Regions from separate parts of the Aestuariibius insulae genome, predicted to be linked through region 1. Evidence: riboswitches for the same ligand, from Rfam matches in the RefSeq annotation. Region 1 holds a riboswitch; the other holds the start of a gene.

Evidence for each region. A riboswitch is a leader RNA that binds a small molecule or an ion and turns the genes downstream of it on or off. The one in region 1 is predicted to bind cobalamin.
Region 2: another riboswitch for cobalamin. It lies ahead of AAD018_RS14685 (HupE/UreJ family protein); the one in region 1 lies ahead of AAD018_RS09465 (DUF1636 family protein).

The regions. Positions count from the first base shown of each region.
Region 1 is NZ_JBFONW020000003.1:84,627-89,044, reverse strand. Features, by position in the region: gene AAD018_RS09470 (TonB-dependent siderophore receptor) at 1-2,212, shown strand, start outside; cobalamin riboswitch at 2,412-2,629, shown strand; gene AAD018_RS09465 (DUF1636 family protein) at 2,695-3,141, shown strand; gene AAD018_RS09460 (ABC transporter ATP-binding protein) at 3,138-3,911, shown strand; gene AAD018_RS09455 (ABC transporter substrate-binding protein) at 3,929-4,418, shown strand, end outside.
Region 2 is NZ_JBFONW020000005.1:167,691-172,108, reverse strand. Features, by position in the region: gene AAD018_RS14700 (hypothetical protein) at 60-224, shown strand; gene AAD018_RS14695 (GNAT family N-acetyltransferase) at 230-685, opposite strand; gene cobW (cobalamin biosynthesis protein CobW) at 797-1,846, opposite strand; gene AAD018_RS14685 (HupE/UreJ family protein) at 1,911-2,558, opposite strand; cobalamin riboswitch at 2,679-2,904, opposite strand; gene smc (chromosome segregation protein SMC) at 3,132-4,418, shown strand, end outside.

The sequences.
Region 1 (4,418 bases):
GGCGGAACCTGTGGAATTGGGTACGATCACGCTGCGTGGGAAGGCGTATTACGGCACGTTCTTCGAGCCCATCGAAGGCTACGGGGCGCAAGGTAGTTCGACTTCCTTACGTACTGATGCCGATGCACTGGACACGCCGGCGGCATCGACGACGCTCACCCAGGACATCATCGAGGACGCTGATATCGAACGCTTGGACGAGGCGACCGATTTCATCCCCGGTTTCTCGCGCGGGAACAGCTTTGGTGGTACGCGCGATCGCATCATCAGCCGAGGCTTCGAGACTGATATTCTAATCAACGGCTCCCGTAGAGGAACAATCGGTCTAACCGATACCTATCGGGTCCAGCGCATCGAAGCAGTGCGCGGCCCGAATGCGGCGCTTTACGGCAGCGGAAACGGCGGGGCGCAGGTCAACGTCGTCACCAAGCGCCCCCTTTACGAACCCTTGCGTGAACTGACCTTTGAGTTGAGCGACCAGGACTTCACTGGACGGACGACGCTCGATATCTCCCAGCCGTTGAATGTCGATGGATCGCTCGCCTTTCGGCTCAACGCGGTTGCGGAAGGAGGTGAGAGCTTCCGCGATTTCGTGGACAACGAGTTCTACGCGATCGCGCCGAGCCTTCGCTGGGACGTCACGCCGAACACATCGGTACTCTTGGAGGCGGAAGTAACGCGGCGCAACGCCTTCTTTGACCGGGGCATCCCGGTAATCGACGGTAAAATCGTAACCGATATCTCAACCAACTTTTCGGAACCTGATGCGGGGCCAAACGATAACGATAACGATCAGCTGGCTCTGACCGTTCAGCATTTCTTTAACGACACTTGGTCTGTCACTGGACGGATCGGGTTCGAAAAGCAAACGTTGGATGGGATCGGATACGACAATCGCGCGCTTGCGGGGTTCTCGCTCCCCGGCGGTATCGGCGTCGATCCGACGATCCCGATGGTCGAGGGTGACACGATCCTGCGCAACATCACAGTTCGCGATCAGGAACGCCGCGCGGGCTTTGCGGACATCATCGTCAACGGCGAGCTGCGGACCGGCACGGTGACCCATGAATTGACTTTCGGACTCGACGTCCGCCAGTCCGATCAGGAGAACCGCGACGCCCGTAGCGCGACACTTTTTCTGTCGCCCGCCGACTTCGGAAATACGTGCTTGGTCAGCATATCGAAGCCCGTTTACGGCACCTGCGACGGATTGGTTGCCGACCAAAAAGTGAACCGCGACATTGAGGCGGACTACGTTGCCATCTTCGCGCAGAACCAGATCACGTTCTCGCCGCGTGTGTCCGCATTGGCTTCGCTCGGCTATGTCAGTTCAGAGATCGAGACGACCAACCTAGACACGGGCGACATCGATACGTTCGATGAAGACGACATCAATGCACGGCTAGGCCTGGTCTATAGGCTGCGCCTGGATACGGCACTGTTTGCAAGCTACGCCACCGGCATTGCCGCCGAACCCGAGCAGCTTAAGACCGACCCTCTGACCGGCGACACCGTACCACCGATCGAATTCGAAACGTACGAGCTGGGCGTAAAGAAGGAATGGGGCGACAGGCGCTTCGCGACATCGGCAACGCTCTTCCGGCAGGAGCAGACGAACATCCAATTCTTCGATCCCGAGTCTCTCGACATCGATCGAGCCTTGGCAGGAGGAGAACTGGAACTGTCGCGCAACGATGGCGTGCGGCGTAGCCAAGGTGTAGAATTCGAGGCAACAGGTGCGCTGACCGACAACCTGAGCGTGCAGTTCAGCTATACCTATATCGATGCAGAAATCAGCCGCGGCTACGAAGCGTCCGGAACCAGTCTTGCGGACGTGCCGCGCCATAAGGTCGGCGCACTGATGGCCTATGCTTTCGACGAAGGCAGGTTCGAGGGTCTGACCCTAGGGGGAAGCTACGTCTACGAGGCGAGCCGCCGGTCTCTGAACCTGGATCGAACGACCGTGATCGGAAACCCGGTGACCGGAAGCGTGGATCTGATCAACGAGATCGACGATCTCGGTAACGACGACATTCCGTCCTATCATCGCTTCGATGTCTTCGCTGAATACGATTTTAACGACACCGCGACCGGCTTCGTTCGCGTCGAGAACTTGACCGATGAAACGTACATCTCGAACCAGAACTTCATCTTCGACGCCCAACCCGGCGCGCCGCGAACCATCACGGCGGGCATGAAGGTTACGTTTTAAGCGGGAATGGTGTGGTTTTGCTTTGGTGCAGCCTTGCGTGGCGCTCGGAGCTGTTGCGGTCGGGTATCATTGAGTAACAGGGTCTTAGCCAACCCTTGCGAAACAGATTCGGATCATATCTGGAAGGCGTCACGCGCCCTACTTACTGCAATGTTTTTGTCAACATGCTTCGCTTCCTCTTGACCGCTCCCATAATCGCAGCGACGCTGTCTATGATGGTTTCCGAGACCCGCGAGGGTGGAGGGATGAAAAGGGAACACGGTGAGGCGTAGCCATCAGGCACCTATTCCGTGACTGCCCCCGCAACTGTGAGCGGCGAGCGACCCCGTGGACACCACTGGACCGATATGGTCCGGGAAGGTTCGGATGTTGCCGTGACCCGCGAGTCAGGAGACCTGCCATCGTGAACGCAATTCGACCAGGCGGGGCGTCTGGGCAGGAGGTCATGATGGTCCATACGGGCGACGCCCGCTCCGGTTTGCATGTCCGATGCCAGCTCCCGCGTATTCGCGGAGGGCGAAATGAACGTCACCGAACACCATTCCCGCAAGATCACGATCTGCACATCGTGCCGACACAAGGTCAACAATTGCCGCCCGGACCTTGAACTAATCGACCGTTTGCCCACGGTTCTTGCAATCGCAGGCAGGACAGTCTTGCAAGATTTCGAAATTTCAGGCGCGGTTTGCATAGCGGGCTGCGACCGGCCCTGCACCGCAGTGTATCACGCGACGGCCAAGGCGACACATCTGTTCGGCGACATCGATCCCGGGGTGGATATCGACGATCTCGTTGTTGTCGCGCGGCAGTACCGTGATCCGGCCGATGGCTGGCATTCCTCGACCGCGCGTCCAGGGAAGCTGCGGCGCACGACACTGGTTCGCGTCCCCGCGGCGCTGAACGTCTCTGAGGAGGGACCGGTCAAATGAGGTCTGCCGCCCTCCGGGTTGAGGGTCTGAGCTGGGCGCCGCGGCGCGGTACGACCGTGCTCCACCCGACCACCTTCGACGTGGCGCCGGGACACGTGCTAGGCGTCGTGGGCGCGAACGGAGCGGGCAAGTCCACGCTCCTGCGCATACTCTACCGCTATCTGCGCCCTACCACCGGGCAGGTACTGCTGGATGGCGTGGATATCTGGGCCATGTCAGCCCAAGATGTGGCCCGGTCCATCGCCGTCGTCCTGCAGGAACAGCCAGCAGACTTCGCCCTGACCGTGGGGGAGATTGTGGCCCTCGGGCGAACACCGCATCGCAGCGGGTTGATCTCGGCCGGGGACGGCGACGCGCGGATCGTGCGGGCGGCCTTGGCCCGGCTTGACCTCGCGGCCTTCGCGAACCGGATGTTCGGCACGCTCTCGGGCGGAGAGCGCCAACGGGTCATGGTAGCTCGCGCACTGGCGCAGGAGCCGCGCCTGCTGATCCTGGACGAGCCAACGAACCACCTCGACATTCGGCACCAGTTGGGAGTGCTGAACATGCTTCGCACCCTCGGCCCCACCATCGTTACTTCGCTCCACGACCTCAATCTGGCCGCGACTTACACCGACACGGTGCTGGTCCTTTCGGAAGGGCATCCGCTGGCCTGCGGGCTGCCGAGCGAAGTGCTGACGGAAGATCTCATCGCCCAGACCTTCGGCGTCCGCGTTCAGCGCCAGACCCTCGTCCCCAGCGGCAACGCGCACCTGACCTTCCATCTCTAACCTTCAAGGAACCGACTATGCGATCCTTCCTCTGCCTCGCGCTGCTCACATTGGCTTCTCCAGCTTTCGCCTATCCCGTCACCGTCCAGAGCTGCGATCGTGAGGTGACGTTCGATGCCGCGCCCACGGCGGCAGTCTCCAACGACGTCAATCTGACGGAGATGATGCTGGCGCTGGAGCTAACCGACCGCATGGTCGGGTTCACCGGCATCAACGGTTGGAATAACCTGGACGCCGCCATGCGCGAGGGCGTGGGTGAACTGCCCGAATTGGCGGAGAAATACCCTACGAAGGAGGTTCTGGTGGGCGCGGGCGCGGACTTCTACTTCGCCGGTTGGAACTATGGCATGCGCGTAGGTGGGGACGTTACGCCCGAGATCCTGGCACCGTTCGGTATCCAGGTTTATGAGCTTTCCGAAAGCTGCACGCACATCATGGACAAAGAAGCAGCCAGCATGGCTGACATGTATGCCGACATCCTGAACCTGGGTCGTATCTTCGGAGTGG
Region 2 (4,418 bases), on a different contig from region 1:
TCCCGGTCGGGGAACGGGAGGGGGTCGGTGCGGGTTCGTCCGGCGAAAGGAGATCTGACATGGACAAGACGACACGTATCGAGGCCGAGAGGAAGCCTGAGAAGGAGCGGGGTCGGCTCGACAAGCCGTCCAAGGCGTCTGAGGATTTTGCGATCGATGAGCATAAAGGCAAGGCGATCCGCGGGTTCGAGAACCGGCCGGATCCGGCGGATCCGCCGAAGTGAAGGGCTCATAGGGCTTTTTCCATGAAGACGGAGGAGCCGTTCTCCTTGTACTCGCCAAAAGGGCCGCGCCGGGCATAGCCGAGGCGAGTGTAGATGCGGAGCGCGGCGGGGGAGGCTTCACCGGTCTCAAGGCGCATGAGGGGCAGGCCTTCAGCGGCGGCCTCCGCCTCGCAGGCCGCGATGATTGCGTCGGCGAGGCCGGTGCCTCGGTGGGCGGGATCCACATAGATGCGCTTGAGCTCGGCATAGCTGTCATAGGCGCCGTAGCCGCCGCAGGCCAGCGCGGCGCCGCCCCGACAGGCGATATAGAAGCGGACGTCGTCATCGATCAGTTGCTGCGGCGAGAAGGCATAGCGGAGATGCGGGGGATAGAGCGCGGATTGCTCGGCTTCGCTGCCATCGATGAGGCGGAGCGCGTCTGGATGAAGCGGGTCGATGCGGGTGACGGTTGTTTCGGTCATGAGGTTTGCGGGTCTGAGATCCGGTTATCTCGGGATGCGCGCGGGAATCGAGGTCCCGGGTCAAGCCCGGAACAACGGGGTCTGGGATGTCATGGTCAAGCTCACTGGAGGTCAGGCCGACAGCGCTTGGGTGATGGCCGTGCGGTCGAGACCCGCTTGGCCGATGACGACGAGGCGGGTTTCGCGCGGGCCGTCGAAGGGGCGGTCGTAATAGGTATCGATCCGGGGCCCGACGGCTTGCAAAGCGAGGCGCATCGGTTTGCCTGCCACGGCGGCGAAGCCTTTGAGGCGCAGGATGTCATGGGTGCGGATCGTCTCCGCGACCTGCTCGGCGAAGGCTTTAGGGTCGGCGATCTCGGGGCGGGTGACGACGAAGCTTTCGAAATCGTCGTGGTCATGGTGGTGATGGTCCTCCTCCCCGTCGTCGTCGTGGTGATGGTGGTGGATCTCGTGACGCGCCTTGGTGTCCGCTTCGGCTGCGGCGTGCTGGCCGAGTAGAAGATCGATCGGCAGCTCGCCGTGGGCGGAGCGGACGACGCGGACGGAGGGGCGGGATTTGGTGGTGAGGTCGGTCGCGAGCGCCTCGGCTTCGGCCTCGGTCAGAAGATCGGTCTTGTTGACGACGATCATGTCGGCGCAGGCGATCTGGTCGTCGAAAAGCTCTGACAGCGGGGTGTCGTGGTCGAGTTCCTCGTCGGAGCGGCGCTGGGCGTCGACGGCGGCGGGATCATGGGCGAAGCGGCCTTCGGTCGTCGCCTTGCCGTCGATCAGGGCGATGACGCCGTCGACGGTAACCTTGGTTGAGATCTCGGGCCAGTTGAAGGCGCGCACCAGCGGCTGCGGCAGGGCAAGGCCGGAGGTTTCGATGACGATATGGTCCGGGGCGTCAGGCCGGGCGAGGAGCTTTTCCATCGTCGGGATGAAATCCTCGGCGACGGTGCAGCAGATGCAGCCGTTGGAAAGCTCGAGGATGTCCTCGTCCTTGCAGGCGGCGTCGCCGCAGCCTTTGAGGATATCGCCGTCAACGCCGAGATCGCCGAATTCGTTGATGATGAGCGCGATGCGGCGGCCATTGGCCTGCTCGAGCAAGTTGCGGATCAGCGTGGTTTTGCCGGAGCCGAGAAAGCCGGTGACGATGGTGGCGGGGATTTTCGAGGGCATGGGCGCTCCGGATCGGAAGGGGGAATGCCCCGGCTCGGAGGCCGGGGCGGCGAGGCGCGGGGTGTCAGACGCCTGCGCTGAGGGCGGTGACGATGGGGCCTTCGAGGATTTCGAGGGCGAGGAAGGCGCCGACACCGGCGACGCCCGCGCCGATCAGGCGGGCATTGGTGGCGGCGGCGTCATGCGCGCCGAGGAGCGTTTTCGCGAGCCAGCCCGCACCGAGGGCGATGGCGTATTGGGTGATCGCAAGACCGAGGAGGTAGCCAGTGAAGACCGCCGCGGAGGCGCCGCCTTCCTGACCGGCGATCGTGCTGCCGAAGGCTGCGCCGTGGAAGAGACCGGCGGCAGCGAAGAGCGCGAGCATCGCGGTGGTGCCGATGGTGCGGCCCGAGACGAGGAGGCCGCCGATTGCCAGAAGGGAGATGACAACGAGCGTTTCGGTCAGCGGAATCACGGCGCCGAAGGAGGCGATGGCGCAACCGACAAGCATCGTGGCGATATAGGCGGCAGGGGCCAGCAGGCGGTTCGCCGTGAAGATCGCGGCGACGCCCATGGCGATGACGAAGAAGAGGTGATCGAAGCCGAGGACCGGGTGGCCGACACCCGAGAGAGCGCCATCGGCGAAAGTCTCCATCGGCAGGCCGCCAAGCGGATGGTGAGCAAGGGCGGGCGTTGCGGTCAGCGCGAGGGCGGCGGCGAGTAGTCTCTTCATGTCTGGTCCCCTTCGGATCCGGTGAAGGGGGTCTTTCATGGAAGGGCCTCGGCGCACCCGTAACAGGTGGTTTCGGCTGACCCCCACGGAACACCCCGTCCGTTTGTAGCAGTCCCGGAGCCTAAGCTCCGGTGCATGGCTGGTCTCCTGGCTCGCGGGTCGTGGCGGGCGGCCTGCCTTCCCGGGTTGCCCCCAGTGGCGTCGTTGGCGCGCACGCTCACCGCTTACAGTCGCGGGGGCGGCTGCGGCATGGGGCCTCCTGACTGGATCGGCCCGCACCGCATTCCCATTTGATCCCCGGGGCGGTGTGCGCCTGTCGCGGGGAACCATGCGACGACTTTTGTGCGCCTCGGGTGGCGGCACCGTCAAGCGTGATTCTGCGCCTTTGGTGCTTTTGGTCGCTGCGGGACGCTCCGCGGGGAGTATTTTTGGCCAGATGAAGCCCGTAATTTTAGGGGTAAACGCGATATCTTGTGGATAAGATGCGGGTTTGGGCCAGATTTGGGTCGGGGCCGTTGACTCGAGGGGAGGGCCGGAGTCAGTCTTTGCAGATAAGAAAAGACGAGGCAGTCCATGCGGTTTTCCAGGCTCAAGCTGAACGGCTTCAAGAGTTTCGTCGATCCGACGGATCTTATCATCGCGGATGGTCTGACCGGAGTGGTGGGGCCGAACGGATGCGGGAAGTCGAACCTGCTGGAGGCGCTGCGCTGGGTGATGGGCGAGAACCGTCCGACCGCGATGCGGGGCGGCGGGATGGAGGACGTGATCTTTGCGGGCGCCGCGACGCGGCCCGCGCGCAGCTTTGCGGAGGTCTCACTGGTCATCGATAACAGCGAGCGGCTGGCGCCGGCGGGTTTTAATGATGGCGATATGCTCGAGATCGTGCGGCGCATCACCAAGGATGCCGGGTCGGCCTATAAGGTTGGCGCAAAGGATGTGCGGGCGCGGGACGTGCAGATGCTGTTCGCCGATGCCTCCACGGGCGCCCATTCGCCTGCGCTGGTGCGGCAGGGGCAGATCTCGGAGCTGATCAATGCCAAGCCCAAGGCGCGGCGGAGGATCCTGGAGGAAGCGGCGGGGATTTCGGGGCTCTATCAGCGGCGGCACGAGGCGGAGCTGAAGCTGAAGGGGGCCGAGCAGAACCTGTCGCGGGTCGATGATGTGCTGGAGCAATTGGCCTCTCAGCTGGCCTCGCTCGCGCGGCAGGCCAAGCAGGCGGCGCGGTATCGCGAGATCGCGGAGGCGTTGCGTGAAGCCGAGGGGCTGCTGCTTTATCGGCGCTGGCGCGAGGCGGATCAGGCGCGGCTGGCGGCGGCCGATGTGCTGAAAGGGCGGTCGGTCGCGGCGGCTTCGGCCGAGCGGGAGGCGGTGTCGGCAGGGACAGCGCGGGAGGCGGCGGAGGCCGGGCTGCCCGCCCTGCGCGAGGAGGCTGCGATTGCGGCGGCGCTTGTTCAGCGGATCGAGGTCGAGCGGGCGACTTTAGAGGCCGAAGCGGAGCGAGCGGCGGCGGCGGTCGAGACGCTGACGGGGCGGGTCGCGCAGCTAGGGCGCGATATCGAGCGGGAAGGCGGGCTGAACCGCGATGCCGAGGAGACGATCGCGCGGCTGGAAGGGGAGGCGGCGGAGCTTGCCTCGGACAGTGCGGGCGACGAGGACCGGCAGACCGAGGCGGAGGGCCAGGCGCGCGAGGCGGCCGAGGTGCTGGCGGCGCGGGAGGCTGATCTGTCGGAGATGACGGAGGATGCGGCGCGGCTTGCGGCGCGGCACCAATCAGCGGAGCGGCTGGTCGAGGAGACCGAGGCGGTTCAGGCGCGGGCGCGGTCGGAGGCGGCGCGGGCGGCGGAGGTCGTGGCGACTGCG